DNA from 2 places in the Blautia sp. TF10-30 genome. Region 2 is predicted to be linked to the other one. Evidence: riboswitches for the same ligand, from Rfam matches in the RefSeq annotation. Region 2 holds a riboswitch; the other holds the start of a gene.
What was found. Region 2 has a riboswitch for cobalamin ahead of DXD02_RS03230 (sirohydrochlorin cobaltochelatase). Riboswitches for the same ligand answer to the same signal wherever they lie in the genome.

Region 1: it holds a riboswitch for cobalamin, as region 2 does, so the genes downstream of both, DXD02_RS15325 (hypothetical protein) here and DXD02_RS03230 (sirohydrochlorin cobaltochelatase) in region 2, are expected to answer to the same signal.

The regions. Positions count from the first base shown of each region.
Region 1 covers NZ_QUKM01000014.1:53,679-61,969, forward strand. The annotation lists gene DXD02_RS12280 (hypothetical protein) at 1-3,557, opposite strand, end outside; gene DXD02_RS15325 (hypothetical protein) at 3,617-3,829, opposite strand; cobalamin riboswitch at 3,837-4,040, opposite strand; gene DXD02_RS12285 (DUF885 domain-containing protein) at 4,160-5,926, shown strand; gene DXD02_RS12290 (hypothetical protein) at 6,017-7,486, opposite strand; gene DXD02_RS12295 (TrmH family RNA methyltransferase) at 7,662-8,291, opposite strand, start outside.
Region 2 covers NZ_QUKM01000002.1:163,555-171,845, forward strand. The annotation lists gene DXD02_RS03205 (alpha-amylase family glycosyl hydrolase) at 1-574, opposite strand, end outside; gene DXD02_RS03210 (AraC family transcriptional regulator) at 773-1,648, shown strand; gene DXD02_RS03215 (TrmH family RNA methyltransferase) at 1,740-2,564, opposite strand; gene DXD02_RS03220 (DUF2798 domain-containing protein) at 2,924-3,382, shown strand; gene DXD02_RS03225 (hypothetical protein) at 3,495-4,106, opposite strand; gene DXD02_RS03230 (sirohydrochlorin cobaltochelatase) at 4,246-5,550, opposite strand; cobalamin riboswitch at 5,845-6,038, opposite strand; gene DXD02_RS03235 (amino acid ABC transporter ATP-binding/permease protein) at 6,102-7,832, opposite strand; gene DXD02_RS03240 (ABC transporter ATP-binding protein/permease) at 7,832-8,291, opposite strand, start outside.

The sequences.
Region 1 (8,291 bases), on a different contig from region 2:
GTAGTCTTGTCTTCGTCTGCTTTCTCATCCGTTGTCTTATCGTCTTTATCGTCCTTCTGATCCTCAGCTTTGGTATCTGCGGTCTCGTCGGCTGCGTCAGTATCTTCCTCATCTTTTGCATTTCCCGGAAGGAACTCAGACGGAAGAATTGCAAAGTCAATTTCGTCTTTTACCAGAGCTTTGTAGTCCAGATCATCGAATGCTCCGTCGAAGGAGATTTTTTTGTCTTCCATTGCTTTTGCAATTTTTTCGATCTGGCAGTCTTTCTGCTCCATGCCGACTGCTTTAATGCTCTCTGCTGCGTCTAACTGCTCGTCGAGAAGTTTCAGGGCATCCTCAGATGCTACGTATGCTTTCTCAACCGGAAGCTGGATCACGATCATATCTTTGTCCAGTCCTGCCGGAATCTCAACATCTTTCGGAACGATCAGATATTTGACAACATTGCCTTCGTACAGCTCTTTCGTCTTTTCGGTCAGATCTTTCGCTTTCTCAGTGCTGGTCTTTTTGGAATCGGATGCTGCTGCCGCTTCTTCCTCGTCGGTTGCTGCTGCGGTATCCTCTGCTGCTGCGGTATTGGTATCTTCTGCTTTCTTGTCGTCCTCGGTCTGTTTCTCCGGATCACGCTCGGTATCTTTTGTCATATCGATCTCCAGCAGGGTGATACCTTCGTCGTAATGATACATCTTGAAGTACTCTGCGTAAGCAAGTTTTGTCTCTGCTTTGTATTCCAGTCCCATGATCTCCGGAGCGGTGGTATCCAGCTTGGAGTTATCGGTGCTGATCGTGGAGATTGTTCCGTCTGCTTTTACAAATCCTGTGCTGGAAGAAGTGCTGCCGCCCTTCTTTGCTGCTGCCAGGGAGATGAAGATGTTGTAGGAAATCTCATGGGCAACGGACATTCTGGTGGTCATACCGATGATGGTATTGTTCTTGTTCAGCTCAACCGGAATGGTGAAGATGCTGCTTCCGCCGCTGACATTTGCCATGTATTTATTTCCGTTTGCTTTTACATATCCGTAGTACGGACTGCTGAATGCGATCGTTGCATAAGCCTGTCCGTTCGTTACAGTAATCTTGCTGCAGGAGATGGTTACCTTTCCGGATCCGCCGGAGAAGGAGAATCCGTCTGGTGTGTAAACGCCGTCTGCCAGTGTGGTTGCACTGTCTACTTTGGATGTGCCGCCGCTTAAGTCAGACTCATATTTGGATTCCTGCTCCGGTTTGGTATCGGCCGGTTTCTGGGTCGGTGCCGGAGTCGGAGTGCTGGTCGGTTTTACAACCGGTGTCTCGGATGGAGATACGGTTGGGGTCTTGGTCGGAACGAGGGTTGGTTTCGGATCGTTGGAATCATCCGACGGCAGATCTCCGGTCTTTTTCAGGCTGGAGGATGCGATCGTGATGGTTCTGTCAAACCATTTGCCGCTCTTTACTGCGTGAGCTGCCACTGCCAGGCCCTGATCCAGTGCTTCTACCGGAATTTCAAACTGCAGTCCTGTTTTGGTCTCGCCGTTTAAGGTGTACTCACCTTTTCCTTTGGATGCAATCCATGCACTCTTATCTGCTGCTGCATCTGCTGCTGTTCCCAGATACAGGTAATTGTAACCTGCTCCGCTTAAGGTGATAAGTGCTGTCATTTTTCCATCTTTTGCAGTCAGTTTTACTTTGACTACTTTAAACATTGCTGCACCAGTCTCAGCAGTTGCTTCGTAGATACCGTCTGCAATTTTGTTTGTCTCATCTGCCGGAAGATCTGAGGTCTTTTTCAGACTTGCTGATGCGATGGTGATGGTTCTTGCATACCATTTGTCCCGTTTTTCAGAATGGGATGCAACGGTAAGCGGCTGATCAAGTGCTGCTACCGGGATTTCATACTGCATTCCGGTTTTGGTCTGTCCGTCATCGGTCGTATAATCCGCTGTTCCGATGCCCGCGATCCATGCGCTCTTATCTGCAGCAGCTGCCTCTTCCGGAGTTCCCATATACAGGTAGTCATAAGCAACACCGCTTAAGGTGATCTTAGCTTTCATATCACCATCTTTTACGGTCAGCTCCACAGCCACTACTTTGAACATCTGAGCACCCGTCTCGGCGGTTCCGCTGTAAATGCCATTTGGAACTTTAGATGGCTTCGGGGTCGGCGTTGCGGTTGGTGCCGGGGTCTCAGTCGGTTCCGGGGTTACGGTCGGTTCCGGGGTTGGTGTAACATCTGGTGTTTTCGTTCCCGGAATCACAAAGTAAAGCTGCTGTTTCGTATACCAGGTTCCGTCTTTCTTTCCAAGAACAATCGGAACGGTTGTGCCGGCTTTGTCAGCATCTACTTCAAACGCAAAGGAAAAACCGTCGTTTGCTTCCTGCATTCCCTGAATAACCGGTGCTTTTGCAAGGTCATCATTATTTCCAAAATACAGTTTATCAAACGATGTGTTGTTTGTTTTCAGGGTAAGAACAAGTTTGTCGCCCTTGTTGATCATGGTCGCCTCAGAGATGAGGAACATTTTGAATGCTTGACCGTTGTCCTTTACAACAGGTGCTTCTACGCTGACTGGTGTCTCGGAAGAATCATCGCCTGGTGTTTCACTCGGGGCCGGGGGCTCGGTCGGTTCCGGGGTTACGGTCGGGATTGCAGCGGTGCTGTGGATCGTAACAGTTTTATCAGCCCATGTTTTTTTCTTGGCTGAGCGAACGGCAACATCCATCTGTTTGTCAAGCTCTTCCACCGGAATTTCAAAACGATATCCGGTCTTTTCTGCACCGGTCTTCGTATCCGTATAGGTTTCGCTTCCTGTCGGAGCAATCCAGCTCTTTTCATCTGCTGCGGCAGCTTCTGCTGCTGTTCCCGTATACAGGTAATCATAGCCGGTTCCACTCAGCAGAATGGATGCTTTCAGTTTTCCATCTTTTACGATGAGTCTGGAAGAAATCACACGGAACATGCTTCCGGTTGCTTCTGCAGAAGTCTCATACTCACCATCTGCCGGTTTTGCTGCTTCCGCTGCTTTTGTTTCTTTCTCCTCGGCTGTATTGGATGCCTCATTTTTGGTTGTTTCTTTTACTTCCGTTTTCGGCTGTTCTGCCGCCGGACTGGTATTCTCTTTTACAGCATCTTTGGTTTCTTCTTTTGCCGGTGTTTCTTTTTTAGCATCCTGGGAAGTCTCATCTGCTGCTTCCGGCTCTTTTTCTGTGGTATCGGCAGTCTCTTCACCGTCTTTTGCAGTGTCCTCTGCAGTATCTTCCGAAGCATCCTCATCTGCAGATGGTGTCTCGGTCTCGTCAGATCCTGCCGGTGTCTGATCCTCTGCAGGCGCAGCCGGTGTTTCCGTCGGCTCTTCTGCCGGAGTCTCTGCAGTGCTTTCACTGCTCTCGGTTTCTGCCGGTGTTGTTTCCGGTTCTGCCGTCTCTGCTGTTTCTTCGCTCTGCAGCGCTTCCTCTGCGGCTGCGCTGCTTTCTGTCTGTGCTGCTTTTTCCTGCGTATCTGCTAATACGCTGGCAGTCGGGCTCATGATCATGGACGCCGACAACAGCAGTGCCAGAAATTTGCTTGAATTTCCTTTCATAACTTCTCCTTTTCTTCGGATATCCTTCGCGCATCTGCTCCGGATTCCGTCTGACTTTTTCAGGCAGCTGGGCGGTGCCTGTCCCCGTCAATGATGTCTCCCTGCAAGTAATCTTGTTTTTGAGGACACATTTTTTCTGCGAAAAGACAAACAGACATCTGCTTTTTCTGCAAAAGAGTTTCTCCACCGGAGCTCTTTTTCGGACGCATGGCGACAAAAAAGCAGATGTCCGATTTTGCTTCGTACATCTTTCCATGAATATATGCTTTCATCGGAAGCGATTCACTAACCTTTCCAGCAGGTTTCCTGACTCGCAGATCTTCACGGCAGCCGCGCCTTCTCATGCGTTTCGCACAATGGCATTTCTGCAGCTAACACTCCCTGCTTACAGTGACCGGATCGCTCAGGATTTCCACCTGATTCCCTTTTATCTTCGCGGATTCTTTTTCAAATCCGTTCCGCACTGAAAAGTCCCTTATTTCATTCGTTACTGATTATAGCAAAGCCGTTTTGGAAAGTCAAATGAAAGGCCACGGAAAAAGCGCATAAAATCAGCATTTTTTTCATACTTTATGATAACTGTCCGCACCGGAGCCTATTCTATGAAACCAGCTTCTCTGCACCGCCGCATCCTGTTCCCTCTGCTTCTGTGCGGCGGACTTCTTTTCGCCCTGCTGTTCTGGTATTTTTCCCCGTTCTTTTCCCCTGGTGAGAACCGCCGGTTTTCCGCGTATGTGGAGGAACGGTTCCACTCCGAGGTAACCTCTTCTGCCATCACGCTCCACTATACCCTCGCTGATCCGGCTTCCCGCGGAATTGCCCCCAGCACCGCCTCGTTCGGCACGGTTTCCATCCCTGACCGCACCTCATATGATGCCCTGCTGCAGAGTGTGGAAACAACGCTCACATCCTTTCATCGCAACCGCCTCTCCGCGGAAAATCAGATCACGCTCGATCTTCTGCTCTACGAGCTGGACTGCGAGAAAATGCCGGGCAGCACCAGCCTTCTTGCGGAACCGCTCGGTCCGTCGCTCGGGATTCAGGCACAGCTTCCCATTCTGCTCGCAGAGTACCCGTTCCGCACACAGCAGGATATCGCCGATTACCTCCATCTTCTGCAGGATCTCCCGCGCTATTTCTCCGACCTCATCGCACTCGAGCAGGAAAAATCCCGGCAGGGCGTGTTTCAGAATGACCTTGCGGTCGATGGCATTATCCGCCAGTGCAGTGCTTTTCTCGCCGACGCGGATACACCGGAAAGCCATCTGCTCCACACCGTTTTTCAGAATAAACTGCAGGCGTCTTCACTGTTTTCTGAGGCGGAAAGGAATCTCTGTCTGCAGACGCATGAAAAACTCCTTACCTCCTGTGTTTTTCCCGCCTACCGCTCTCTTTCCGATGCGCTTTCTTCACTCTGCGGCAAAGGAACGCAGAACGCCGGCGGTCTTTCCCGGCAGGAAGACGGACTTTCCTACTATGCGTATCTTCTCCGCAGCCGCGTCGGTGTTGACGCTTCACCGGAGGAGCTGACCCGCCTTTTAACACAGCAGCTTGCGGACCAGTGTGCCGAAATGCAGATCATTCTCGATCAGAATCCGTCGCTCTCCCTCTCAGAGCAGGCGCTCGTGCTGCCGTTCTCCACGCCGGAGGAAATGCTTGCCGATCTGCAGAATGCCGTTTCTGAAGATTTTCCCGTTCTTTCGGGTATCGCATACGAAGTAAAGACCGTGGATGACTCTCTCAAGGATTTTTTAAGCCCCGCCTTTTATCTCACACCGCCCGCCGATGTCAATTCACCCAACTCCATTTACCTGAATCCCGCGGATGAGATGACCGGCATCGAGCTGTATTCCACACTTGCCCACGAGGGCTTTCCCGGCCATCTGTACCAGACCGTCTCGTTCTCGCGCTCCGACCCGCTTCTGATCCGCCGTCTCTACGCGCCGTCGGGTTATGTGGAAGGATGGGCAACTTACGTTGAATCATATGCCTGCCGCTACGCCGCACGTAATCTCGATGCAAACACGCAGGCGCTCTGCCGTCTCTGGTATCTGAACCGCTCGGTGCATCTTACCCTCTGCTCGCTGCTGGATCTCGGAATCCACAGCCAGGGATGGCTCCTCTCGGATGCGTCAGCCTTTCTGGCGCAGTTCGGCATCACGGATGCGTCGGCCGCTGCCTCTTTATATCAGTATATTCTCGAGACACCGGCGAACTATCTGAAATACTGTGTCGGATCGCTCTCGTTTTCACAGCTCCTCTCGGAAGTGCAGGAACAGGAAGGTGACTCATTCTCATTGATCGGTTTCCATGAAAAACTGCTCCGTCTCGGGCCTCTGCCGTTTCCGCTCGTAGAAAAATATCTGTAAACGGTTCGCCCTGCTGAAAAAAAGATCTCACAAACTTTCTTCTATAAATAATAGAAAGTTCTGTGAGATCTTTTTCATTTTCAAAATTCTTTAACCTAAATTGTAAAGAGATGGATCTGTCGGCCGCTGCGGATCAATAACAGAGGCAGAATCAAACAGATCGCTTGTTCTGTCCTCGCCGCCTCCGTAGAGGTTCTGGTACAGACGGTATCCATCCAGGTTTCTTCGTCCCATACGCAGGTAATTGTCTCTTACCTGAACGAAATACTGGGAGGAATCTACGTTGCAGTAGATGTTGAAGCCCTGACTCTTTAAGTAAGCAAACTTCTCATTGTCCATCGTGTAATCGTGCCAGTCGGAAAGATCCTGTCCATGTGCAAAGATGATGATATCGCTTCCGCCGATGAGCGGTGCAACATACGTCAGCCATTTCTCGGTATCCGCCTGGATCGTCTCGATCGGTTTGTCGCCGACACGGATATGGCCCCAGGTATGGCTTGCGAATGTCCAGCCGTCTGCTTTGATCGCATCGGCTACTTTTTTCGCCTCCTCGCACTCTTTATCCCAGTCGAAATCCGGGTGTGCATCAAGCCATGCTACCTGATCATCCGTCAGATCTTCTCTCGTCTTGTAATCACCGTCGGTGCGGTATCCGAGGATTCCATCGTAGCCGGTCAGTGCTACGGTTCCGCGCGCATTGTGGTATACGGCATCCGGATGCGCTTCGATAAACTGATCCATCAGCGGGATGCAGTCGTAAGCACCGGTCACAACAGTTCCGTCATCCTGAATGTATTCGCAGGTCGGTTTTCCGTCGTCGCCGACTACCATCTTGCTGGCAATGCCGCGTCCGTCGTAAGAGTGGTAATAGGAAAGGTCATCCAGAGAAAGAACGAATGCTTTCTTGCCCTCTGGCAGGTAAATGTCCCCTTCCTCGTAATGAACGGTTCCGTCATCATCTACGGTCTTTTTCACGAGATCGTTGATCGAAACCATGACATATCCTCTGTCGTACATCTGCTGGGTGATCGCGTTGAACTCATCCACGGTGGTCATCCACTGGCAGAAGCCTGCGGTCTGTGCGTTGTCCTGATAGAACGCTTTCTGCGGATCGACTACAAGAGAATGATAGAAAATGTGGGTTACTTCGTTGACGTTGACGCGCACACAGGCATCTCTCGTGCTGGTGTACTCTGCTACTTTTGTGATGATATCCGCGTCGGTCGCTGCGCCCTCTACGCTCTGGAGCTTTTCAATGGCTCCATCGTAATCGTATGTCTGCGCAAGTGCATCGGCTTCCGCCATAATCTGTGCTTTCGTTGTCGGCGCTTCAGCACTTCCCGTGCTGTCCGACGATACGGAACCGTCCACCTCTGCTGTTTTCTGATCCTCTTTTTCCTGTGCTTTCTGCTGGATTTTTTCTGTTCCTCCGGCCAAAGCCCAGATTCCAATGCCGAAGATGACAAGCAGAACACATAGAATTCCTGTTTTGATCATCAGCGCACGCTTCCGCTTTCTTCTTCGGAGCTCCTTTTTACTGATGTTTTTTTTCTCACTCATTTTTCCTTCCTCCCAAAACAGCTTTTGCTTTTCTGGCAAATATTACAGTTTTACCGGACTGACAGAAATTCAGCCCGGACTCTGCTCTTTCTATTTTAGCTCAAAATACCGGTTCTGTCGAGTAGGTTTCCGGCAGGTTAAGAGAAATGTAAGAAAACCGGTAACGCTCTTTCTTTTATGCGCGCTGGCCGTGTGCCTCATACATGAGAACGGCGGATGCAATCGCTGCGTTTAACGACTCCACTTTTCCTTCCATCGGAATACGGATCAGGCACTCGGCGGCCTCTGCCATTGCATCAGTCAGGCCGTTTCCCTCATTTCCGATCAGGAATGCCGTTCCTTTTGTGTAATCCTCCTCGCGGTAGGAATGCACGCCATGCAGATGTGCCGCGTACGTACAGATCTTCCGCGCTTTTAAGCCTTTTACAAATCCGACCGCATCGTCGACGATCAGAAACGGCATACGGTAGATCGAGCCCATCGTCGAACGGATCGTTTTCGGATTGAAGATATCCGCGGTACCGCGGCTCATGATGATGCCGGTGACTCCTGCGCCCTCTGCGGTGCGGATGATTGTTCCAACATTTCCAGGGTCCTGCAGATCCTCAAGTACCATCAGAAGCGGTGTCTTTCCGTTGTCCATCACCTCCTCTTCGGTGTAATGCGGCATGCGGATCACACTTAAAACACCCTGCGGCGTCTTCGTGTCGCACATGGACTGGAACACGCGGTCGTCCACTACTTCGTATTCTGTCCCGTCGGACGGCATTTCATGCATTTTGCTGCCGCTCTCAGACACATATAC
Region 2 (8,291 bases):
CCATCGCTGCCAGCGTTGCCTGCGGTCCCTCATCATCAAAGGACTGCTGCCACGGTTTTTCCGGATCCGGCTGATAAAAGCCGTAGTTCAGGGCCGGCTGGTTGGAGAAGAAGTTGATGGCGCAGGCGCCGTCACGCTCGGAAATGCCGCGCAGGCTTCCCATTCCTTCCGGTGCTTCCCATACGTTATTGGTCCATACGTAGCGGTCTGTAAATTCATTGCGGTCTGCTTTCATGGATTCTTTGAACCATGGATGCTCAACAGATGTATGGCCCGGAACCAGGTCGAGCAGAACGTGCATGTCACGTTTGTGTGCTTCTTCGAAAACTCTCTTCAGATCCTCATTCGTTCCGTAGCGCGGTGCAACGCGGCAGTAATCTGCGACATCGTATCCTGCATCACCGAATGGGGACAGGAAGCACGGGTTGATCCAGATGGCGTTGCAGCCCAGCTCCTTGATGTAGTCTAATTTTTCAATGATACCCTGGAAATCTCCGATTCCGTCGGCGTTGGTGTCGTTGAAGGACTGCGGGTAAATCTCATAAAATACTGCGTTATCTAACCATTTTGACATTTTTTCTTTTCCTCTTTCGCTCTTATTTCTGCTGTATTTTCGTCGTTGCAGCAAGTGTTTCTATATGATATATTACTACTGTATCCGCTGAAATACCAGTAATTTCCTATTTCATTCTAATACTATTCTATGATTTTATGCATGCCGCGCTCTGCCATTTCCGGCATTTTACGGACATGCTTTTTGGAGGAGGATTTTATGATGCTTTCTGCTGCGAAAGAAAAACGCCAGCACGGCTCCATGCAGGTTCCCTACAGTTATTATGACTGCCGGATGCCCGACTATTTTCCCGGCGTACCGCTGCACTGGCACGGGGAGATGGAGCTGAATTATATCAAACGCGGAACGGGGTATTTTCAGTATGAGGACCGTCTGCTTACGGCGCATGCCGGTGATATTTTTCTGATTCAGCCGAACCTCGTACATGCCATTCTGCCCGCCGAGCAGGAGTCGATGTTTTATGATACGATTGTTTTCCACAAGAATATGCTGATCGGCGGGTATGACGACCGCAGCTACACGGAAATTCTGCAGCCGTTTTTCTCCGCCCGGCGCCGCATCCAGGCACCGATTTCACCCGAACATTCCAGTTATGCTGCACTTTCTGCATCCGTCCAGCAGATTTTCCGCTGCATCCGTGAAAACTCTGCTGTCTCCGATCTTCTGCTGAAAAGTGAGCTGCTCCGCTTCTTCTATCTGCTCGCCGCATCGCCAGAACTCTGCACCGATCGTCCCGCCATGCCTGCGTCTGCTGAAAACCTGCGGCCTGTGCTCGCCTATATCCAGGAGCACTTCGCCGACCCGATTACCATAGAGGAACTTGCCAGGCTGTCGCATTTGAGCAAAAGCTATTTTATGAGCTGTTTTAAGCAGACCTTCGGACTCGGGGCCGTTGAATATCTGACACAGTTTCGGATCAAAGCCGCCTGCGAGGCGCTGCGCAGTACGACGCGGAGTGTGTCCGAAATCGCGTACGACAATGGTTTCCGCAACCTTTCCAACTTCAACCGGCAGTTCCGAAGCAAAGTGGGATGTACGCCGCAGATGTATCGGAAGGAATTTCAAAATCCGTAAATTCAAAAAGGGATGCATCAAAATATGCATCCCGAAAATCTATCTCTGATCCTATTTTTATTCCGTAATCTCCGGTACCGACGGAACATCTTTATCTTCTTCCCGCCAGCTCCCAGAATGCGACAGCGCTCGCCGCAGCGACGTTCAGTGAATCCACACCGTGTGTCATCGGAATCAGCACGGTTGCATCTGTTTCAGCGATCGTATCACTTGCCAGTCCGTCACCCTCGGTTCCGAGCAGAATGGCGAGCTTTTCATGCGTTTTCAACGACGGATCATCCATCGGAACGGAGTCTTCTTTTAATGCCATCGCAACGGTATAAAATCCAAGTTCCTGCAGTGCAGCAATTCCCTGCTCCGGCCAGTAACTGCCGCCTGGCAGCACGGTCCACGGGACCTGGAAGACATTTCCCATGCTCACGCGGATGGCGCGGCGGTACAGCGGGTTGCTGCAGCCTGATGTGAGGAGCACGGCATCGATGCCAAGCGCGGCGGCAGAACGGAAAATCGCACCGACATTCGTCGGGTTCACGACATTTTCCAGAATCGCCACGCGGCGGGCATTCCGGCAGATTTCCTCCATAGCCGGAAGCGTGCGGCGGTGCATCGCGCAGAGCATGCCGCGCGTGAGGGCAAAGCCTGTGAGCTGTTCCAGCACCTTCGTCTCTGCTGTATAGACCGGCGCGTTCGGGCAGTGCGCAAAGAGTGCTTCGTTTGCGGCAAGCTCTGCGCTTCCGGCAAGGAACGAAACCGGTTCATATCCGGCATCCAGCGCACGCTCGATGACACGCGGACTCTCCGCAAGAAAAAGGCCTGGCTGCGGTTCATAATAGTGCAATAACTGCGGTTCTGAAAGACGCGCATACACGTCGAGCTCCGGCTCCGCAAAGTTTTCGATTTTTCTGATCTCTGACATAATATTGATTTCCTTTTGCGTTTTCTCTTTGTTTTCACTATGTTCTATTGTAGCAATCCCGCTCCCGTTTCGCAATCCATTCTTTTTCCCGCCGGTGCCGTTCCCCGCACCATTCGCCAAACCGTGCTTCCAGCACGCATCGAATTTTCTTGTTTATCTGTCTTTTTTAAAAATTTCTCAATTTCCTCTTGCCAAACGCCGCCGGAGACGTTATAATAATCGACGGTTCAAAATTAAAAACTGCAGAAAAGATTGGTATCAGATTGGAAACGGCACAAGTGCATTGCTTGGTTAACGAACAACACATGTGTCTTTTTTGCGCCCATTTTTCAAAATTGCAAAGAAAAGGAGAACAATCGATGCCAAAAACAAAATTTCAAAACATTGTATTTACCCTCATGATGTCCTTTCTGATGGTCTATGCCATGATCTGCTACAACATTTCCATGAACATCGGCGGAATGACAAATCAGGTCTTTCTGATGGCGTTTCACGAGATGATAATCATGTGGCCGGCCGCTTTTATCCTCGAGTTTTTCCTCGTGGATCATCTGGCTCACAAATTAGCTTTTTGCATGGTAACACCGCAGGATCGTCCGATCGTAATCACGCTGGCAATTTCCATTATGATTATTGCTATTATGTGTCCGATTATGAGTTTTATTGCAACGCTGCTGTTTAAAAATGCCGGAAAGGAATTCGTTGCTGTCTGGCTCCAGACCACGTTTTTAAACTTCCCGGTTGCCTTCTTCTGGCAGCTCATGTACTGCGGACCCTTCATCCGTTTTCTGTTCCGCAAACTGTTTCCGGAAAAATAAGAAAAGATATCCACAAAGGCGAACCGCTTTTCCCCTCTCTTTCCACAATTTCTGTGGACAGACGGTGCAAAATGGTTCGCCTTCTGTGGATATCTTTTGTTTTCTTCCGGGATTACTCCTGCGGTACCGGATTGGATACGCTGACTACATGATCATACCAGGTTCCTTTTTTACCAATGATCGCAACATTGAAATCCTCGTCCAGTTTTTCTACCGGGATATCAAAGCCGTACACTTCATCTGTGGTTCCGTCAGAATACGTTACCTCATCTGTGGTCGGCTCGATCAGCTCTGCGCCGTCTGCCTGTGCTTCTTCTTTTGTTCCCCCAAAGACATTGACAATGTTTTTGGATACCAGGCTGACGTGGATGGTCATTTTTCCGTCTTTTACCGTCAGGACACCCTTTCCTTCTTTTGCTTCATTGACATGGAACATATTGCTGTCTGTATTGAAGTCTGCCGTATACGTACCGTCTTCCAGCTCTGATGCGCTGCTTTCTCCTGCAGTCTCCGCTGCCGATGCGCTTTCTGCTGAAACATCTGATGTGGATGTACTGCTCTCTGCCTTAGATGCATCCTGTACAGAAGCGGAAGATGCGTCTGCCGCAGAAGACGCAGATACTGCAGATGCAGAAGATGACGCTGCATCCTTTCCGCCACATGCGCCGAGCATGGATACAGTCAGTGCTGCTCCAAGAAAAAGAACTGCCAATTTTTTTCTCATAATAAAATTCCTCCTTGTATCACCTTGAAGCGGATCTTTTTCATCCGCTCAACTTAAAATCCGACAGCACACTGAGTCTCTTCAGCCGTACTGCCGGATCTTATTTTACTCTATTTTACGTTCGGAATACAACCCCTAATTATTCAGCATCGTCCTGAACGCCGTTGCCGTCCATAGCTGCCTTGGTGTGCTGTACATACAGCTGCTCAACAGCATCAATTCTTCCAAGACCTTCGATCTGAGTGTTGATCTCATCGAATGCACCGGATGCCTCAAACTGGCTCTTCCAGGAATCCTCATCCTCGCCTGCCATATCGTTGTTTGCGTGATCACCTGCAACAACCATCAGCGGACGAAGAATTACTTTCTTGTATCCGGCTGCTTTTACTGCCTCGATCACATTCTCGCAGGCGGTCTCTTCCGGCTCGCCCTCAACGGTTCCGATGAATACGTTTTTGTATCCAAGAGTATCCATCTGTGTCTGCATCTGGCTGTAAGTTACTTTTGCATTGTGGGAAGTACCATGTCCCATAAATACGAAAGCAGTGCCGTCCTCTGCTGCTGCATCCAGACTGTCATAATTTGCAGATTTTACTGCCTGTGCCGTGATTGCTTCTGCAACGGCCTGTTTGTCCTCGTTGATTACGGTAGCGTCACTTCCAACCTCGCCAAGCAGCGGCTCTGCGATGGTTACGGACTCAAATTTATCTTTATAGCTATCTACTGCTTCTTTCAGCTCGTCGTACTCTGCGCCGTGCATCAGATGAGTCGGCTGAATAATCAGTTTTTTCACGCCATTGCTTACAGCTCTTTCCAGTGCCTGATCTACGTTGTCGATCTTCTCGTCATCGCGGGCCTGTACATGGTTGATGATGATCTGTGCAGTGAAGGCACGTCTTACGGACCAGTCCGGATATGCAGCCTGCAGAGCTTTCTCAACGCCTCCGATATCCTCAGCACGGCTGTCGTTGAAGGAAGTACCAAAGCTTACAACCAGAAGCTCATTCTCGCCGATCTCGTCTCCGTTTAACGGATCATCCTTGGAAGCATCCCCTGTGTCTCTTCCGAAGTAATCCGGATCTGCGTTCTCTCCTTCTACAAGTTCCTTCTGCGCGTCTGTCAGGGCATCCCATGCCTCTTTTGCTTCTTTGCACTGCTCGTCGGTGTTATCATTTCTTTCCTGTACATAAATTGCGTCAATCAAAGCTGCCACTTTATCTGCTGCCTCCTGGTCTGCATCTGCGGATACCTCTTCAGATGCAGAAGATGCGCTTACGCTGCTGCTTGCTGCTGTGGTGTCTTCCTCAGATGCGGAAGATGCACTTACGCTGCTTGTTGCTGTGCTGCTTGCGCTGCTGCTGGATGCGTTGCTGCTTCCGCATGCGCCGAGCATAGATGTTACCATAGCTGCTGAAATTAAAGCGACTACAAGTTTCTTTTTCATTTTTGTTTTCCTCCCATTTGCTGGTATCTTTGCAACAACCAATATCGGGGACGTCTTACATTTCAAACTATGAGAAACACGCTCCGCGAGTTTCTCAAGTTATCGCGGCAGTCGCTAAGGTCTCGTGCAAGCACGGACTTTGGCTCGTTGCCCGCGTAAATAGAAAGAAGCCCTTTCGTTTTTCAACGAGGGGCTTCCAGTATTTTCATCACAAAGAAAACCATCTCACCCGCTGTGGGGCAAATGTCCGCTTTCCTGTTTTGTACTGCCAGTTCCTCGTGGCACGAACGTAACGTTCCTGTACTGCGAAAGGCAGGTCTCCCGGCTCATTGCTTCAGGATTTGACTCCAGCGCATCGGTCTCCTTCCCGGTTTCCCAGTGGATCATTCCCCTGCTTGCAAAATACGGTGACGAGTTCGTGCAGGATTCACACCTGCTTCCCTTTTCACCGGACACGTATGTCCGACACCTTACACATCGATATTTAATTGTCTTTTCTTTAACGACTGTTAGTGTAGCACATCGTCTTTTCTCTGTCAAGTGCTGTAAAATCAGGAAATCCGGCCATTTTCCATTTCATATACCACATCCGCGACGTTCATCGTGGACACTCTGTGCGATACGAGCACAATGGTTTTCTCTTCTGCCGATTCTTTCAGGGATTTCAGAATAATTCCTTCATTTAAGGAATCAAGATTCGATGTCGGCTCGTCCAGCAGGATCATGGATGCGTCATGCAGGAATGCCCGCGCGATACCGATCCGCTGTTTTTCTCCGCCGGACAGCGTATCGCCGAGTTCTCCGACTTCGGTGTCGTAGCCGTTTGGCAGTGTCATGATGAAATCATGTATGGACGCCTTCTTCGCCGCCTCCATAATTTCTTCCCGCGTCGCGCCGGGTTTTGCAATAGCGATATTGTTCGCAATCGAATCGTGGAACAGATGTGTCTCCTGCGTCACATAGCTTTCCATATCGCGCAGATGCTTCGTCGGGATTTCGCGGACATCGGCTCCGTCCACGGAAACGCGCCCCGTCTGGACATCCCAGAAGCGCATCAGAAGTTTTAAGATCGTCGATTTTCCGGAACCGCTCGCGCCGTGGATGCCGGTGATTTTTCCCGGTTCCAGTTTCAGCGAATACTGATCCAGGATCGTCTCGTCTTCGTAGGCAAACGTTACATTCTGCGCCTCGGCTCCTGCAAATGCGTGGTCACCGCCGAATGCCGTATCTCCCGGAATTTCCTCCACCAGCGGCGCTTCCTCGAGAAGGGAAAGCACGCGCTCGCCGCTTGCCAGCGTCTGATTCAGGTTATTCGACAGGCTGGACAGCGCCACGACCGGGCCGAAGGAACCCATCATCGCGACTGTGCAGGTCAGGACTCCCTCAAATCCGATCCCGCCTTTCGTGTAAAGATAGATCGTCAGTGCCAGCATGCCGAACGATGCCAGAAGAATCACCATGTTGGTGACAGACCGCTGGGAGCCTTCCATGCGGCTTAAGTTTTCCTGCACAGAAGCCAGTTCTTTCGACCGCCCTGACATCTGCTCTTTCCGTTTTTCGCCCTGTCCGTACTGAATCGTCTCGTCGAGGCCACGCAGGGAATCCAGCACGAAGCTGTTCAGCTCGCCAAAGCCTGTCCGGAACTCCATTCCTTTCTGGCTTCCGCGCTTTCCGTTCCACATCGGGATCACAACGCTGACCGTCAGATACGCCGTAAGTGCAAGCAGCCCTGTCAGAACATGGTATCTTCCAATGAAGCATACCATAATCAGAGAAGTTAATGCTGCAATCGCAATCGGGGAAATCGTATGCGCATAGAATACTTCCAGAAGTTCGATATCGGTTGTGATAATCGAAATCAGATTTCCTTTGTCCCGTCCTTCCAGCTTCGCCGGGCAGAGCTTCCGCAAAGCTGCAAACACTTTATGGCGGATGATCGCCAGCAGTTTAAAAGCAATAAAGTGGTTGCAGTACTGCTCCGCATAATGCAGAATGCCGCGCAGCACCGCGATCACGATCATCACCGTGAGTATCGTTTTTACCGGGGTATGTACAAGCCACATGTTTTGCACCGAAAGGCTCGTCCCTGCCACGCCCGTCAGTAAGCCGTGCATGATGACCTGTCCTGCCAGAATCGTCAGGAAGATCGCACATAAATATCCCATTGTTCCAAGAATAATTGCCGCCATCATAATATGAAGCAATGGCTTCACCAGCCCGATCAGGCTTCCCATAATCCGGAGGGCGCTTCTGCGTTTTGCTGTATTTTTCTTCTCGTTCATCATGCATTCCCCTGCTTTCCATAGTTTTCCAGTACCATCTGGCTGTCGTACAGATGACGGTATGCGCCGTTCTGTTCCATCAGTTCCGCATGCGTTCCACGCTCGCAGATGGTACCGTTTTTCAGGAAATAAATCTGATCTGACTGTACGACGTTCGCAAGGCGGTGGGAAATCAGCAATACCGTTTTCGTCTTTGCGAGTTCATGAATCACATTCATGATCAGCTCTTCACTCTCGACATCAATATTCGATGCGGCTTCATCAAAGATATACACCGCACTGTCGCTCCGAAGCAGCGCCCGCGCAATCACAAGACGCTGGCACTGGCCGCCGGAGAGGTTTCCCGCTTTTTCGAGAAGCTCTGTCTGCAGTCCGTTCTGTGTCTGTAAGAATCCCAGCAGATTGACTTTCTGCAGAACCGCCTCCATCTCCTCCTTCGTCGCATCCGGTTTCGCCATG